3 regions of the Labrenzia sp. PO1 genome follow, and region 2 is predicted to be linked to each of the others. Evidence: predicted binding sites of a transcription regulator. Region 2 holds the regulator's gene; each other region holds the start of a gene.
What was found. Region 2 encodes LexA, which represses DNA repair genes until DNA is damaged. Its sites were predicted from a motif close to TGTTCNNNNTGTGTTCNG; they were not measured.
Positions count from the first base shown of each region.

Region 1: a site for LexA is predicted at 2,148-2,165, ahead of recA (recombinase RecA). Genes of this name have one in related genera too.
Region 3: a site for LexA is predicted at 3,396-3,413, ahead of HCG46_RS16885 (single-stranded DNA-binding protein). Genes of this name have one in related genera too.

Region 1 is NZ_JAAXCR010000001.1:313,410-319,312, forward strand. Features, by position in the region: gene alaS (alanine--tRNA ligase) at 1-606, opposite strand, end outside; gene recA (recombinase RecA) at 960-2,030, opposite strand; gene HCG46_RS01540 (PfkB family carbohydrate kinase) at 2,370-3,293, shown strand; gene HCG46_RS01545 (pseudouridine-5'-phosphate glycosidase) at 3,399-4,331, shown strand; gene HCG46_RS01550 (DUF3772 domain-containing protein) at 4,416-5,903, opposite strand, start outside.
Region 2 is NZ_JAAXCR010000003.1:156,684-162,586, reverse strand. Features, by position in the region: gene HCG46_RS15740 (acyl-CoA synthetase) at 1-567, shown strand, start outside; gene HCG46_RS15735 (hypothetical protein) at 660-1,463, shown strand; gene lexA (transcriptional repressor LexA) at 1,585-2,295, shown strand; gene HCG46_RS15725 (ComEC/Rec2 family competence protein) at 2,300-4,618, opposite strand; gene gltX (glutamate--tRNA ligase) at 4,840-5,903, shown strand, end outside.
Region 3 is NZ_JAAXCR010000003.1:411,380-417,282, reverse strand. Features, by position in the region: gene uvrA (excinuclease ABC subunit UvrA) at 157-3,087, opposite strand; gene HCG46_RS16885 (single-stranded DNA-binding protein) at 3,672-4,226, shown strand; gene HCG46_RS16880 (hypothetical protein) at 4,288-4,764, opposite strand; gene HCG46_RS16875 (L,D-transpeptidase family protein) at 5,296-5,903, shown strand, end outside.

The DNA.
Region 1 (5,903 bases), on a different contig from region 2:
CCAGATCTCGATGAACCGGTCGCCATCTTCTTCCGCAGAGCCCGGAGGGCCGCCCCAGATGTGGTCGCCATGGTCGTAGAAGATTTCAGAACAGGGGCCGCACGGGCCGGTATCGCCCATGGACCAGAAATTGTCTGACGTCGCGATGCGGATGATCCGGTCTTCGCTGAGACCTGCGATCTTCTTCCAAAGATCGAACGCCTGATCGTCTTCGGCAAAGACTGTTACCAGCAGCTTGTCCTTCGGCAGGCCGAATTCCTTGTTGACGAGGTTCCAGGCCAGTTCGATCGCCTGGTCCTTGAAATAGTCACCAAAGGAGAAGTTACCCAGCATCTCGAAGAAGGTGTGGTGGCGCGCAGTGTAACCGACATTATCCAGGTCGTTGTGCTTGCCGCCGGCGCGAACGCATTTCTGCGCCGTGACCGCACGGGAATAGTCGCGCTTTTCCAGGCCGGTGAACACGTTCTTGAACTGGTTCATGCCCGCGTTCGCAAACATCAGCGTCGGATCGTTACGCGGCACCAGCGGCCCGGACTCGACCACTTCGTGGCCGTTTGTCTTGAAATAGTCCAGAAAGGCAGAGCGGATTTCATTTACGCCGGTCATTCGGATCTCGCATCGGTCACAGCCCCGCATATGAGGGCCTGTTGAAAATCTTGAAGGCGCTGGATCTGGGTCGCCGATCCCCGCCGGAACAGCCTTTTAACTTTCACCTCCAACCCTGTCCAGCGGTTGCACGGGCCCGACCTAACGGAAAGCTGCCGGGAAACAGGCGATTTCCGGAATGAAGGCTGCCCGCACGCGCAGGACAATCGCTCCGACAGGGTCTGACCTCTTCCAATTTCGCTCCGTTGCGGGTCCCGAAAAGCAAAAGGCCCCCTTCCGGAGTGCGGAAGGAGGCCCTTGGAAGACCGGACAAACGTCCGGAGCTCTTGCAGAAGGAGACCGGAAACTGAGGATCAGTCCTCTGCTTCCTCCGATGCAGCGTCCGGATCAATGATCGCATCGGCGATCAGGCCGGCGTTCTGGCGGATCGCCAGTTCGATTTCATCGGCAATTTCCGGATTGTCCTTCAGAAACTGCTTTGCGTTTTCCCGGCCCTGGCCAAGACGCTGGCTGTTGTAGGAGAACCAGGCACCTGACTTTTCAACGATGTTGCCTTTGACACCAAGGTCGATCAGCTCACCCGTCTTGGACACGCCCTCACCATAGACGATGTCGAATTCCACCTGACGGAAAGGAGGCGCAAGCTTGTTCTTGACGACTTTCACGCGGGTCTGGTTGCCGACCACTTCGTCCCGGTCCTTGATCGCACCGATACGGCGGATATCCAGACGGACGGAGGCATAGAACTTGAGCGCGTTACCGCCGGTCGTGGTTTCCGGAGAACCAAACATCACGCCGATCTTCATGCGGATCTGGTTGATGAAGATCACCATGCACTTCGACTTGGAAATCGACGCGGTCAGTTTGCGCAGCGCCTGGCTCATCAAACGGGCCTGCATGCCCGGCAGGCTGTCGCCCATCTCGCCTTCGAGTTCTGCCTTCGGCGTCAGAGCGGCGACCGAGTCGATGACCAGAACATCAATGGCGCCGGAGCGCACCAGCGTGTCGGCAATTTCCAGCGCCTGTTCACCGGCGTCCGGCTGGGAGATCAGCAGATTGTCGATATCGACGCCAAGCTTGCGCGCATAGATCGGATCCAGCGCGTGCTCCGCATCGACAAAGGCGCAGATACCACCGGTCTTCTGGGCTTCGGCAACCGCATGCAGGGCAAGCGTGGTTTTACCCGAAGACTCCGGTCCGTAGATCTCGACGATACGGCCGCGCGGCAGACCGCCGATCCCGAGCGCGATATCAAGTCCGAGCGACCCGGTCGAGACGGCTTGCACCTCAACCACCTGGCCCTGGCCCATCTTCATGATGGAGCCTTTGCCGAAGGCGCGTTCGATTTGGCTGAGCGCTGCGTCCAGCGCTTTTGTCTTATCCATCTGGCTGCTTTCTACGAGACGAAGTGTACTTTGCGACATGGCTTACGCTCCTTATTCCACGATGGACGCGCCGTTTCAATGAGAGCCTTTGTACACATTTTGTTCTCATTTGACAAGTCGGCAAAACCGATTGGTATTAAAATGAAAATGGCTGTTTGTTTCCAATATGTTCTCACTTATCGATTTTAGAACTTACCTAGCGTAATCTATTGATCGGAACATCCCGTGATTCCGCGATCGGGCAGAATCACCGTCGCTTGCCTGCCGCCAGTTGCCGCCCCCCGCTTAATCTGCTAGCCCGCCCCTTCAACGGTTGCCCGCACCGGCGCATCGAACGCTTCTGTTCTGATCCCGGCTTTTCATGAGACAGTCCAGAACGTGACTTCAGCCATCTCCTCCCCCGTCATCGCAATCGGTGCGATCCATTACGATACGATCGCCCATGCCAGCGAGCCGATCCGCCCCGAGACCTCGACCCCATCGAGGCTGAACGCAAAGCCGGGCGGCGTTGCCACGAACATTGCCCGTGCGCTGGTTCGGCTCGGGGTTGGAACACGCCTCGTGGGAGCGGTTGGAGAAGACGGCGCTGCCGACATGCTTTCCCGCCAGCTCAGCCAGGAAGGGCTCGAGCTGCATGTGAAGGCCCGGAAAGGTTTCGCAACGGGCCAGTACCTTGCGTTACATAATCCGGCAGGCGATCTAGCGGCCGCCTGCGTTGACGACCGTGTTCTGTCCGAAGCCCCCGAGGATCTCTTCGACGGTATCGTTGCGGATCTTGCAGCAAATGCGACGGACGATACGATCTGGTTTCTGGATGCCAACCTGCCCGCTGCAATGCTGGTCCGGCTGACGGGGCGTGCCTTGCCCGGGCGTCTTGTTGCCAATGCCGTTTCAGATGCCAAGGCAGTCCGGCTGCGTGGGGTTCTCGGCAAACTGGATTGCCTGATGCTGAACCGCGGCGAAGCGGTCACGCTTACCGGGCTTTCCCGCGGCACGTCTTCCGAAGATCTGGCGGTGGCCTTGTCGCAGACCGGTCTCAAGAGTTTTGTCCTGACCAGCGCAGCATCTGATGTGCTGGTGCTCGAAAGCGGGAAACTTCACCGGTTCGCACCGCTTCAAACAGATATCGTCGATGTCACCGGAGCAGGCGATGCATTAAGCGCCGGAACGGTCGCGGCGCTCGCCAGAGGCTATGGCCTGAAGCAAGCAGTCCCTATAGGCCTTGCAGCTGCAGCCCTGACCCTGCGCAGCACCGGCGCCCTCGCGGAAGAGCTCTCCTGGGACGCCCTCGCCAACTTTTGACCATATGGACAAATTCCAATCTTGGCGCTGCTCCGCCTTGCGCCTATAAGACCCGCAGAATTGACCCGGCCCGAGCTGCCGGACGAAAACAGAAAGGCACACGCCGTGACCACTCCGACAACGCCCTCCGCCATCAGGGATCTGATCGTTTACAGCGATGAAGTGCGCGAGGCACTTGCGAACGGCAAGCCGGTCGTTGCGCTGGAATCGACCATCATCACTCATGGCATGCCTTTTCCGAAGAACGTTGAGACCGCCCGTGAGGTGGAAGCCGATATTCGCGCGGAAGGCGCCGTTCCGGCCACCATCGCGCTGATGGACGGCAAGATCATGGTGGGCCTTTCCGATGAGGATCTCGACCGCCTGGCACAGGCCAAGGACGTGATGAAGTGTTCACGTGCCGACCTGACCTTCGCACTTTCCACCGGATGCTACGGCGCGACAACCGTCGCCGCCACGATGATGGCGGCGCATGCCGCTGGTCTGAAGGTCTTTGCCACGGGCGGCATCGGCGGCGTTCACAAGGGTGCGGAAGAAAGCTTCGACATTTCCGCCGACCTCGATGAGCTTGGCCGCACGCCGGTCTGTGTAGTGTCCGCCGGTGCCAAGGCATTGCTCGACATTCCCAAGACCCTCGAAGTTCTGGAAACCAAGGGCGTTCCCGTCATTGCTTTCGGCACGGAAGAACTGCCGGCATTCTGGTCGCGGGCCAGTGGTCTCAAGGCCCCCTACTCCCTGAATTCGGCCGCCGAAATCGGTTCGCTCCTGAAGATGCGGTCCCGTTTTCCCGATCATGGCGGTGTCCTGATCGCCAACCCGGTACCGGAAGCCGACCAGATCCCGCGGGATGAAATGACCGGCTACATCGATGCAGCTATTGCGGATGCCACTGCGAAGGGTGTTCGCGGCAAGGACGTGACCCCGTTCGTTCTCGGCGCCATCCTGGAGTTGACCGGCGGCCGCAGCCTCGACACCAACATCGCGCTGGTGCGTAACAATGCCCGCCTGGCCGCGCGTATTGCCGCTGAACTGGTCTGACGGCACATTTACGCGAGAAACCAACTGGACCCAAAAAATTAGCCGGGCTTTCACTTCAAACGGATTGAAAGCCCGGCCGACTTGTCAGGACGGTTTGTCTTCCACCGGTTGAGGCACTTCCGGCGCCTGACGGCGCTCAAGTGCCGCCGCCAACCGGTCGATATCCTTGAAATGCAGGTCCCGCTGCGGGAACGGTATCTCGATACCCGCCTTGCCAAGCTCGTTGTAGACCGTGAAGTAAAGGTCCGACTTGGTAATCATCACATTGCCGATGTCTTTCAGGAAACATCTCAGTTCGAAATTCAGAGAGCTGTCGCCCAGCCCGATGAAAAGAACCTGCGGCGTCGGATAACGCGCGATCGTGCTGTGCCCGCGTGCTGCATCGAACAGGATCGATTTCACCTTTTCAAGATCACTGCCATAGGCAACGCCAACCGGCAGGATAAGCCGGCCCGACTTGCTGGTCAGCGTCATGTTCTTGACCGTGCCGGCAATCAGCTCCGAATTCGGAATGATGACGTCATGGCGGTCGAAGGTTTCGATGCGCGTTGAACGGACAGAGATCTTGCGGACATATCCGGATTGCCCGGATACTTCTATCCAGTCCCCTTCCTTGATCGGCCGTTCGATGAGCAGGATGATGCCGGAAACGAAGTTGGAAACGATGGTCTGAAGACCAAAACCGATACCGACCGAAAGGGCACCGGCCACGACCGCAAGACTGGACAGGTTCAATCCGGCGGTGGAAATCGCAATCAAAGCCGCCAGCGTGAGCCCGACATAGCCTGTGCCGGTGACGACGGCGTTCTGCGCACCGCTGTCCATCCGCGTCTGCGGCAGTACGGTCGCCTTCAGCAGGTTCTGCAGCCAGCGCGTCACGACAACGCCAATGCCGAAAATGGCAACCAGGACGATGAAGGAGTCCAGCGAAAGGTGAATGTCGCCCAGTTGCACGCCGTTCGTGAGCAGATACCAGACCTCGACGATATCCGTTCCGCGTGCGCCCCAGGTCATGGCGATCAGGGGCGCGAAAATCAGTGTCAGAACACAGATCAACCCAAAGGCAACGAGGACCGGAGCAGGTTCGTCTTCCCGCTTGCCGATAGCCGTTTTCACGACAACGAGCACGAGATGGTAAAGCATGAAGCCGAAACCGAGCTCCGCAACCGTCATGATTACCGGCAGGATCGCCACCCGGGCAAGCTGGACATAACCCACCAGCGTCACGCAGACGGCAAGAACGGCGGATGTCTTCATGAGCAGCGACAAGAACAGCAGAAAGCCGGATTCCTGGGGCTTTACTGATGCCTCCTCGGGTTCTTCCGCTGTCTGCTCGCTCTCCACCGCATTGCTTTCAACGGACTTGTTGGATCTGATGACGCTGGCCAGAGACCAAAGCAGTACCGCCGCCATCGCAATGGGGGGAGCCGAAAGCACCGAAATCGCTGCCGTACCGAAGGCGTTATCGAGTTCGAATGCCTCGACCGCCACTTCAAGGGCCATGAAGACGCCCAGCCCCTGGCAGAGACGCAACCCGAGTTTTGCTTCCCGGTCCCCCAGCTCCAGGAGACG
Region 2 (5,903 bases):
CCTGAGGCACGCAGCGGCACCTGCGGTACGGAGCGAACTGGTATAGAGGTTTCGATCCAGGACGAGGATGGCAATCATCTCCCCCCCAATGAAACGGGTGAAGTCTGCGTCATCGGTTCGGCAGTCTGTGCTGGCTATCTGGAAGACGAAGACGCCAACCAGAAGTCTTTCCGGAACGGCTGGTTCCGCACCGGAGACATCGGTCACATGGATGAACAGCGGTACCTCTTCCTGACAGGCCGAGCGTCGGACATGTACATTTCTGGTGGCTCCAACGTCTACCCGAAGGAAGTCGAGGAAGTGCTGCTTACACATCCGGATATTTCCGAGGTCGCAATTCTCGGGATTCCGGACAGGCAATGGGGCGAAGTTGGCCTAGCCGTTTGTGTGGCTGCCCCAGACAATTCACCCGACCCTCAGGAACTCAGCGACTATCTGAACGGCAAGATCGCCCGCTACAAGATGCCTGCACGTTATCTCTTCATTCCCGCAATGCCGACAAGTGCCTATGGCAAGATCACCAAGAAACTGGTGCGGGAGCATTTGACCGAGAAAGGCCTGTTGTGAGACGGCCCGCCCCCAGGTCTCTGTCCGACATTCGTCATCCCGGCCCTTCTGCCATCAATCGGCTCCCCCATGCCAGATGTCTGGCGAAACCATTGGAAATCTCCCTGGCAGAGCAAACTCCCTTGCTGGAGGCGCTGGGCCGCTTCGCCACGCACCAAGGACTGAGCTCCGCCGTTCTCGATCTTTCCGGGCTGATGCTCGAAGCGTTCGACTTTGTGATGCCTGCCTGTGCAATCGATGACAGACATGCAGCCTGGTATAGCGACACGCACTCTTCGAAAGGCGCAACGCTGGAGTCCGCAGTTGCCATTCTCGGGATACGAGATGGTGAATGGTTCGCTCATGTACACGCTTATTGGCACGAGGAAGAAGTCGAGCACCTTGGCCACTTACTGCCGCATACGCTGAAGGTTGCGCATCAGGGGGCTATCAAAGGGTACGGCCTGCAAGGCGCAGCCTTCGTGGCATCGCTGGATCCGGAAACCGAATTCACGCTGTTTCGTGTGCAACAGGATGACGAACAGTCACGGACAACCGACTACAATGCGCTTATCACCACACTCGCTCCGTTTGCCGACCTGACGGACAGCATCCAAGAACTCGCAAAAGAGCTGAAAGCCCCCTCCTACGAAGTCTATGGACTGGGCAGTCTGGCCGGAGCAGCGTTTCGCGATGCCCAGCCGATGACAGGTCTGATCTCCGAGATACTCCTGACTGAAAACGCTGGCGCGAATCCGGAACAAGAGCTTTGTATCCCAATCCGCGCCGTTGATCTCGACGGTGGACTGCATCGGGGCATTCTCACCGCTGGTGGCGCGCCGACTTTGATCACCTGTGAACTGCTGATCCTGACCGGATCGAAGGATGACCTAAATCCGATATCGGAGACGGATTGAATACGGCAACTTGTTCGAAGCCAAGAACAGTAAGAGAACATTTACCCTTGCAGAACACAATGAGAACAGGTACCATGTTCTTGATTTGTACCAGATGTTTTCTCGGTCAGGGGACGCCTACATGCTGACGCGCAAGCAGTACGAACTGCTCATGTTCATTCACGAAAGACTGAAAGAAACCGGTGTGCCGCCGTCTTTCGACGAAATGAAGGATGCGCTCGACCTGCGCTCCAAGTCTGGCATTCACCGCCTGATCACCGCGCTTGAAGAACGTGGCTTCATCCGGCGCCTGCCGAACCGGGCCAGAGCCATGGAGGTTGTTCGTCTTCCGGACTCCATCGCACCCGGCCTGGGTGCTCCACGACCAAGAGGCAGCTTCTCACCTGAAGTCATTGAAGGCTCACTCGGCAAACCGGAGCCGGAAAAAGCTGCACCGGTGCCGGTGTCCAGTGTTACGGAAATTCCTGTCATGGGCCGCATTGCAGCCGGTGTGCCCATCGAGGCCATTCAAACACACAGCCATTCCATCACAGTGCCGCAGGACCTGCTTGGTCGCGGGGAACACTACGCGCTGGAGGTTCGTGGTGATTCCATGATTGAGGCCGGCATTCTGGACGGTGATACTGTTCTTATCCGCCGGACCGACAGCGCCGACAGTGGCGACATCGTTGTTGCACTTGTGGACGATGAAGAAGCCACCTTGAAGAGGCTGCGCAAGAAAGGCGCTTCCATCGCTCTTGAAGCAGCCAACCCGGCTTATGAAACCAGGATCTTCGGTCCCGGCCGCGTTCGTGTTCAGGGCCGCCTCGTTGCCCTGTTTCGTCAGTATTGACCAGTCACTCCTCTGCGCGCGCTTCGGCCACCGAGGCGCGCTCGGCTAGACGCAGGCTGTCTCTCGTTACCGTACCCTGGTGATGCCAGGGGCGCGGTGGATCAGGGATGGCAAACTTCAGTTTCTCGATTTTCAGATTTTCGTTTGGCGGATGGCCCGGTGCACTGGCACCGCTCGTAGCATTTACGGCCTGGCTGAAATCACCGGGCGATAGCCAGATGGAGACGGCACCACGTTCGGTGCGCGTACCGTGATCCAGGACGAGGGCTGCGCCGCAGCTCTCCGGAGCGACAAGATCGGTCACGACCAAATCGGCATATCGGCAATCCAGCTGAAACGCTTCAAATGTCTTTGGCTGCGCGATTGCAAGAAACGATTGCCTGCCATCCAGCCGTTCTGCGTCCTCTGAATTGACGTAGGCCCTGATGACACAACCGTCGTCATCGCAATTTCTTTGAGGCGATTTCATCTTGCGCGACAAGATCGCATCATTCCTCACTCCTTCCGACTGCAGCCAGAGATCACTTGCAAACGATCTCCCCCTAGCTGCGTAACGCAAAGTTCCCGTTTCATCGCGGGCAGCTATTCGAGAGCCGCTTGCAGCAATCTGGATATCCGGAGGCCGGCTGGTGAGAACAATCAATATTCCTGCGACGAGAGGCACTCCTGCGAGCACACGCTTTCTGCCAGGCACCAACAATCCGGCAAATAATGCTGATAGCAACAGCAATGCAGCAGCCCCGTCGAGCCTTCCGGAAGTTCCGCTGCCGGCATCCAGGGCTGCGGTAAAGGAAGCAACCTTCAACAGAAGTGAAACTCCGAAAGACATGACAGCCAGAGGGAGAGCCGCAAGGCCGAAGGGCATCAGAACGAATGCAAGTACTCCCATAGGCATCACAACAAGTGAAAACACCGGCATTCCCAGCAAGTTGCCGACAAGGCCATAGGGCGCGATGCGGCTGAAGTGATGAGCTCCTATAATGCCGGTCGCCAGCCCCGCGACCAATGCGGTTACGAACAGCCCTGCAGCCCACTTGCCGAGGTAAAGACAAGTCGCCATGCCCCATCCGGACACTCTTTCACCAGATGACAGGGAACGATCTCGCTGCCGCCACAGGTCATATACGGCGACCAGGCAGATCACGGCAGCGAAGGACATCTGGAAGCCGGGGAAAAACAACCGCTCAGGAGCAATCAGCAAGAGTACGAGGCCAGCCAACGCTACGCTTCGCAGGGTCAGGCCGCGTCGCCCCACCAGAATTCCGACAAAGACAATCGCGATCATCAGGAACGATCGTTGCGTCGCAACCGCACCACCGGACAGAAGCAGATAAATAACAGCAGCACCAAGGGCTGAAAGCGCGGCCCATTTATGCACCGGCCACCTGAGCGTCAGTATCGGCACCAACGAAAAGAGCAGCAAGACCGCCCCATAGGCGCCACCGGCAAAGAGCGCCATATGCAGCCCGGAAATTGCAAGAATGTGAGCCAATCCGGCGGCCCGTAAAATCTCTTCCTGCTCTTCGGTTATACCGCTGCGGTCTCCAACCAGAAGAGCAACGATCAGTGCGGTTTCCGGCCCTTCCGAAAGATTGCTCCTAATACGCTCCGCGAGGTCTATTCGAAGCTTGGCAACGGCAACGGCAGGGCGAAATTCATTTCCAGCCTCCTCAGTCTCGATGACCTCGGGGGACCCGAAACTGAAACCCGTCGCACCTATCTGCTGAAAGAAGGCCCGGAAGGAATAATCGTATCCTCCTGGAAAGACGGGACCTGCAGGGGGAAACAACCGCGCACTGACGCTCACGGTGCGCCCCACTTCAATGTCGCTTCCTGCCGGAACGCGCAAGCGCACTTTAGCGGGGAACTCGCCCTCCTCGACAGGACGCCCATTGACCGAGGATACGGCCAGCACGATCCGGTGACCGGCTGCCGCGCTGTCAATCTCTTCTATGTAGCCAGCCAAATCCGCGTTCATCTGTTCGGCAAGGCGAGGCGCCGAAACATATGCCGTTCGAAGACTGGAGGCTGCCAGTCCGGCAAAGAATGCCAGGAAGAGAACGACGGAAACCGCCACCGTGCCGCGCCGCTTCACACGCCAGAGAACCGCGCTTACCAGCAGGACCAGAACTCCCAACAGAACCCAGGAAGGTTCTTCGGGCAACCAAACGTAGACACCAATTCCCCCGGCAAACGCGAAGGCACACCACAACAGCCCTTGCGAATCCCAAAGACGATCTGCTGACGCATTGTGAGCAGAATAAGTGTGACCAGCGCCCGCTGGCCTTGAACTCCGTTTCTCACGTACTTCAGGCGTGAGCACGGCAGGTGATAAATCCTCGCGCTCAACATCAAGGGTTGCCGTTTGCGACCGGCCGGCAGAAATATCGAGCGGACCGGACCGTGACGTCACTTCAGCTCCTCGTTTTGGTCCAAGAAATGGCCGGAGCCCCTATTTAGCCTCGCCAAAGCCTGTGCTAAGACCGCGCCACCAATCCGGCGCGCTCCGCGCCGTCATACTGACAGAGACTTTCATAAAGCACCATGGCACAGAACATCGTCACGCGCTTCGCCCCATCCCCGACCGGGTTCCTGCATATCGGCGGCGCCCGCACCGCGCTCTTCAACTGGCTCTTCGCGCGTCATCACGGCGGCAAGATGCTGCTGCGGATCGAAGATACGGATCGGGCTCGCTCCACGCAGGAAGCGGTGGACGCATTGATTGACGGCCTGTCCTGGCTTGGGCTCGACTGGGACGGAGACCCGATCTCCCAGTTCTCCCGTGTTGAGCGCCACAAGGAAGTGGTCGAGGAAATGCTGGCCAACGGCACGGCCTATCGCTGCTACAGCACCCCGGAAGAGCTTGACGCCATGCGCGAGAAAGCCCGCGCCGAGGGCAAGCCGCCCCGCTATGACGGGACATGGCGCGAGCGAGACGCCTCCGAAGCCCCGGCCGGCGTTGACCCAGTTATCCGCATCAAGGCCCCTCAGGAAGGCGAGACAGTGGTCGACGATCTCGTTCAGGGTCGCGTCGTGATCCCGAACAAGGACCTTGATGACTTCGTACTGATGCGCTCCGACGGAACGCCGACCTATATGCACGCTGTTGTGGTGGACGATCACGACATGGGCATCACACACATCATCCGCGGCGTCGATCACTTGACGAATGCGGCCCGCCAGACGCTCATCTTCAAGGCTCTGGGATGGGATGTACCGGCAATGGCGCATATTCCGCTCATTCACGGGCCGGACGGCGCAAAACTTTCCAAACGTCACGGTGCGACCGGCGCCGAAGCCTATCGCGAGATGGGCTATCTGCCGCAGGCCATGCGGAATTATCTGGCACGTCTCGGCTGGAGCCATGGTGATGAGGAGATCATTTCGCTCGAAGACATGATCAAGTGGTTCGGTTTCGACGCTGTCGGTCAGTCGGCTGCGCGTTTCGATTTCAAGAAACTTGAGAACCTCAACGGTCATTACATGCGCGCGACCGATGACGGCGAATTGCTGGGCCATTGGAAGGTCTATCTCGCACACGCCGAAGGCGGCGACCAGATTCTCGCCTGGCTTGCCGACGGTGACAACGAGAACACCACGCTTGCTGC
Region 3 (5,903 bases), 250 kb from region 2:
CCATCTCTGCATGCCTGACATGCGTTTGATGCAATGCAGCAAAGCTTGCGCAGCCAGAATCGGGATGATTCGTGGAACATGCGGAAATACAAATGAAAAAGGCATGTGTGCGGTGCACACATGCCTGTCGTCACGTAACTGGAGACTGGTTAAGACCTATTCCGCAGCGTCGTGTGCCCGTTGCGGACGTCGCTGCAGCAGTTCCTGCAGGAATTGACCCGTGTAGCTTTCCGAAACCTCGGCAACGTCTTCAGGCCGTCCGGTTGCAACCACCGTGCCGCCACCGTCGCCTCCTTCCGGTCCCAGATCGATAATCCAGTCTGCTGTCTTGATTACTTCAAGATTGTGCTCGATCACCAAAACCGTGTTGCCCTGGTCAACCAGTTCGTGAAGCACTTCCAGCAGCTTTGCGACATCGTGAAAATGCAGGCCTGTCGTAGGTTCGTCCAGTATGTACAGCGTACGCCCCGTCGAGCGCTTGGAGAGTTCCTTCGCAAGCTTTACGCGCTGCGCTTCACCACCTGAGAGCGTGGTCGCCTGTTGGCCGACCTTGATGTAGCCGAGACCGACACGCGCCAGAGTCTCCATCTTGTCGCGCACGGCGGGAACTGCGGAGAAGAACACGGCGGCTTCATCCACGGTCATGTCGAGCACGTCGGCAATCGACTTGCCCTTGAACTCGACCTCGAGCGTTTCCCGATTGTACCGTTTGCCTTTGCATACGTCGCAAGTGACGTAAACATCCGGCAGGAAGTGCATTTCGATCTTTATGACGCCGTCGCCCTGACAGGCTTCGCAGCGGCCTCCCTTGACGTTGAAGGAGAACCGGCCGGGCTGATAGCCTCTGGCCTTGGCTTCAGGCATGCCGGCGAACCATTCACGGATCGGGGTAAAGGCACCGGTGTAGGTCGCCGGGTTGGATCTGGGTGTCCGGCCGATCGGTGACTGATCGATGTCGATGACCTTATCGAGCACTTCCAGGCCTTCGATGCGATCGTGCGGGGCAGGGTTGTCCCGCGCGCCATTGAGGCGACGAGCTGCGGCCTTGTAGAGCGTATCGATCAGGAACGTGGACTTGCCGCCACCCGACACACCGGTGACGCAGGTAAACGTGCTGAGCGGCACGTCGACGTCAATGTCCTTGAGATTGTTGCCGCGGGCGCCGCGAACGGAGATCTTCCGCTTCTTGTTGATTTTTCTGCGCTCGTCGTTGCGCGAAACCATCATGGATCCAGACAGGTACTGCCCCGTCAACGAATTGGGATTGGCCATGATTTCGGAGGGAGTGCCCTTGGCGACGATCTGCCCGCCATGGACACCCGCTCCTGGTCCGACGTCGACAACGTAATCGGCAGTCAGCACCGCGTCTTCATCATGCTCGACCACAATCACCGTATTGCCGAGATCGCGCAGGTGTTTCAGCGTTTCCAGAAGACGGGCGTTGTCGCGCTGATGAAGGCCGATGGACGGCTCATCCAGTACATAGAGAACTCCTGTCAGCCCCGAGCCGATCTGCGAGGCGAGGCGGATACGCTGGCTTTCGCCACCTGACAGTGTTCCGGAAGAGCGGGACAAGGTGAGATATTCAAGGCCAACGTCATTCAGGAACTTCAGCCGCTCGCGAATTTCCTTCAGGATGCGGCCTGCGATTTCGCTCTGTTTGTCGTTCAGTTGCTCCGGCAGGGCTTCAAACCAGAGGCTTGCATCGCGAATGGAATGTTCGGTGATCTGACCGATATGCCTGCCGGCAATCTTGACGGCAAGCGCTTCCGGCTTCAGACGGAACCCGCTGCAAGCCGGGCAGGCATGATCGGATTGAAACCTTGCCAGTTCCTCGCGAACCCAGGTGGATTCCGTCTCGCGCCACCGCCGTTCGATATTGCCGATTACACCTTCAAAGGTCTTCTCTGTCCGGTAGCTGCGGACGCCGTCATCATAGACGAATTCAATCTTCGCATTGCCGGTTCCATGAAGGATTGCCTCGCGCACTTCCGAAGGAAGATCCTTCCAGGGCGTTGCCATGGACACCTTGAAATGACTGCAGAGTGCTTCCAGCGTCTGGGCATAATAAGGTGATGTCGACCCTGTCTTCGCCCACGGCAGGACAGCTCCTTCGCGCAGGGAAAGCGAGTGGTCAGGAACAACCAGGTCTTCCTCGAAGGCGAGTGTCGTTCCAAGGCCATCACAAGTGGGGCAGGCACCGAAGGGATTGTTGAACGAGAACAGACGCGGCTCGATCTCCGGAATGGTGAAGCCGGATACCGGGCAGGCAAATTTTTCGGAAAAGATCAACCGTTCCGGGTTGCCGTTCTCGTCGGTCTTGTCGGCAAATTCGGCAATTGCAATGCCATCGGCAAGTTTCAGCGCCGTTTCCAGTGAATCGGCAAGCCGACCGGAGATATCGTCGCGCACGACGATACGGTCTACGACGACGTCGATATCGTGCTTGAATTTCTTGTCGAGGGCAGGGGCCTCGGAAATCTCATGGAAGGTTCCGTCGATCTTGACGCGCTGGAAACCCTTCTTCATCAGCTCGGCAAGTTCCTTGCGGTACTCGCCCTTGCGGCCGCGAACCATCGGCGCGAGCAGGTAGAGGCGGGCACCTTCTTCCAGCTCCAGAATGCGATCGACCATCTGGCTGACGGTCTGGCTTTCGATCGGCAGACCGGTAGCGGGGGAATAGGGAACGCCGACACGCGCAAACAAAAGGCGCATGTAATCGTAAATTTCCGTAACCGTTCCGACCGTGGAGCGCGGATTGCGGGACGTGGTCTTCTGTTCGATGGAGATTGCCGGCGACAGACCGTCGATCTGGTCGACGTCCGGTTTCTGCATCATTTCCAGGAACTGGCGCGCGTAGGCGGACAGGCTTTCCACGTACCGCCGCTGTCCTTCTGCATATATGGTGTCGAAGGCGAGTGACGACTTGCCTGAGCCAGACAGGCCGGTCATGACAATCAACTTGTCCCGGGGCAGGTCCAGGTCGACGCCCTTGAGGTTATGCTCCCGTGCGCCACGGATGCTGATGACCCGTGTTGGGTCCGCCTTCCAGGCTTCTTCCGACTGCGATCCCTTGGCTGTCTTCATTGTCGTTCTTCCTGACCGCATGCGTCGCCCAAAGCCGATTGTTGCTCTCGCATACGCTAAGATGGTCCATTGCCGATGATGTCTGTTTGCCCCGATATAGCAGTTTCGGGCGGAGCTTCCAGTGAGGCATTTCCATTATCGTGCCAGAGGCACTCGTCGATGCGATGCCTGATTGAATCGCTTTTACAGAAATGATAAGAACAAAACAAGTACATTAACGATTGCCGCGTCAGGAGCCGACCAGAAATAGGTGACCGAAACCTCGCAGTTCGTGAGATAATGTCCTGACAGAAAAATCGGGGCTTGATTGGAACAAAAGTGGAGCAAATTGTAACTAGGTGCAATCAAGGATTGTGTCTGTCGACTTTGCTCGAATTTTAGGCGGATGAACCAGGCGGCAGTTTGTAAGTTGCCTTGTGGAAAATGAGTGAAGCCTGGCGAAAATAGCGGCGAAGCTGTTGGCGTGCCGTTAGGGTTCTGGTTTCTAGCAGCAAAGCTTGCAACGTTGACCGTTTATCGACACGTGCCGGAGAAGCACACGAACATCGTCGGCGGGGTCAACGAAAAACAAACAGGAGTTCAGTATGGCGGGCAGCGTCAACAAAGTAATTTTGGTCGGCAATCTGGGAGCAGACCCGGAAATCCGCCGTACGCAGGATGGCCGCCCGATCGCCAATCTCCGGATTGCGACGTCGGAATCCTGGCGCGACCGCAACACCGGTGAGCGTCGTGAAAAGACGGAGTGGCACCGCGTCGTGATCTTCAACGACGGTCTTTGCAAAGTTGCGGAGCAATATCTGCGCAAGGGATCAAAGGTTTATCTCGAAGGCCAGCTTCAGACCCGCAAATGGCAGGATCAGTCCGGTCAGGACCGGTACTCCACCGAGATCGTGCTGCAGGGTTTCAACTCCAACCTGACCATGCTTGACGGCCGCGGCGAAGGTGGTGGTGCATCCGGCGGTCTTCCCGATTACGGCAATGACTCACAAGGCGGTGGCGGAGGTGGCTTCGGCGGCGGCGGTTCCGGTTCCGGCGGGAATTTCGGTGGTGGCTATGGCGGCGGTTCCAGCAGCGGTGGCGGTTACGGCGGTCCGTCCGGTGGCGGTGGCGGCCCTATGGACGACGAAATTCCGTTCTGATCTTTTTCTGCCCTACCGGGTGCGGTCCCATGCTTTGGGGCCGCGCACCAGGGTATGTTGATCAACCGCCGACGTTCGGGTCGTAAGGCGTGTTCGGGTCATCAACGCCGTCGTAATATTCCTTCGCACTGCCGAGACCGCAGTGATAGACGGCTTCTTCTGCGCGTGTGTCGCCACCCGTAATCGGGGCGCCGTTGTGATGCGCGAATTCATGAATGATGGTGGCCAGCACCATCCACCTGCCCATTTTAAAGGCCCGGTCACCAACCGCGATTTCCCCGGAAGGAACGTGGATTTCCCCATGTAGCGGTGAAATGGTCGGTCCGTAATTCACCCAAATCGAGCTGTCGTTGATCATGTCTGACAAGCTTCGCCCCTTGGGCAGCGTCCGGAAATAGGCATTACATCCTGGGTTGTTCTTGACCATCTTGAAAAGCTTGTTTCTGGCCCATTTCAGCTTTGAATACTGGGAAGAGTTGAAACTTGTGTATTTCCAGATCGGTGACGAATGGTCACCAACATTGAATTGAAACGGCATTTGGCTCTCCGGTAATGTCTCACGTACTCGTGAAGCCGTAGATACGCCTTTGATGAAGAAGGTGGCGTGATGCCAATCACGCGAGGTTGTTTTTCCAAACAGCCGCAGTTCTGTCGTTTCTGGCACCGTGATGGTGGGCAGCTGTCCTGTCAGCAACGAGGCAAAATCGTCACAGTCGACTGATTTCAAACCTGTGTAGGACGGCGCCTCTTAACCATCTGATGAACCCTGTTATAGTATCAAACGGTTTACGGGCGCAGTTTCCGGGAATCGGGTCGCGGGGCCCGGTTGCACGGTAACTGCGTTGCCATATCACGCTCGGATGTAGAACATCCTCGGCGGATATGCCGAACAGCCTTCGATCCTTGCAGGGAAGCAATAAAACCCTGGTGACTTGGGCAAGGCGTCAGGTTCGAAAAGATTTAAAATAAGCGGGTTTAGACAATGCGAGCGAATGCAATGGCACTGAGCGAATGTACCAGGAAAAAACCGAAACGTTCTGTCCTGGGGACGTCCCTCAGGGCTGGCTTGATGGCAACGGTGCTTTTTTCCGGTTTTAACCTGGTCTCGGTAGAGCCTGCTTCCGCGCAGGGGTTGTTCCAGCGTCTGTTCAATCCGGAAGCGCATCGCCGACAGCAGGAGCGTGAGCGCCAGCAGGATCTTAGCAAGAAGGTCGTTACCGCAAAGGTCTCTGCGCCGCGCTACCTCAATTACACGGCCGACAGCTGGAAGAAGGTTTCGCTGGCTGAGCTGTCGGAGATCAAGTCCGCCGAGGTGAAGCCTGATGTCCAGCCCGTTGAAACGACGGATGCCCCGAGCACCGAAAGCGATAGCCTGCCACAGGCTCCGGTCGTTCTGACCGCATTCGACACGGCGCGTCCGGCATTGAAAGACATGTCGCTCACCGTCCTTCCGGAAGTGGGTTCTGCAGTCATTTCATTCTATCGTGAGCATCCCGATTTCGTCTGGGTGAAAGACGGTAAGCCGACAGAAAAGGCAATCGCGGTCCGCAGCAGTCTCGCTGAAACAGGCAAATTTGCGCTGAACCCGGAAGACTATGTCGTCGATCTTCCCGTAACTGAAGGTCTTGAAGGTGAGGCACTCGATGCCGCTACGATGCGGTTCGAGATGGAGATGAG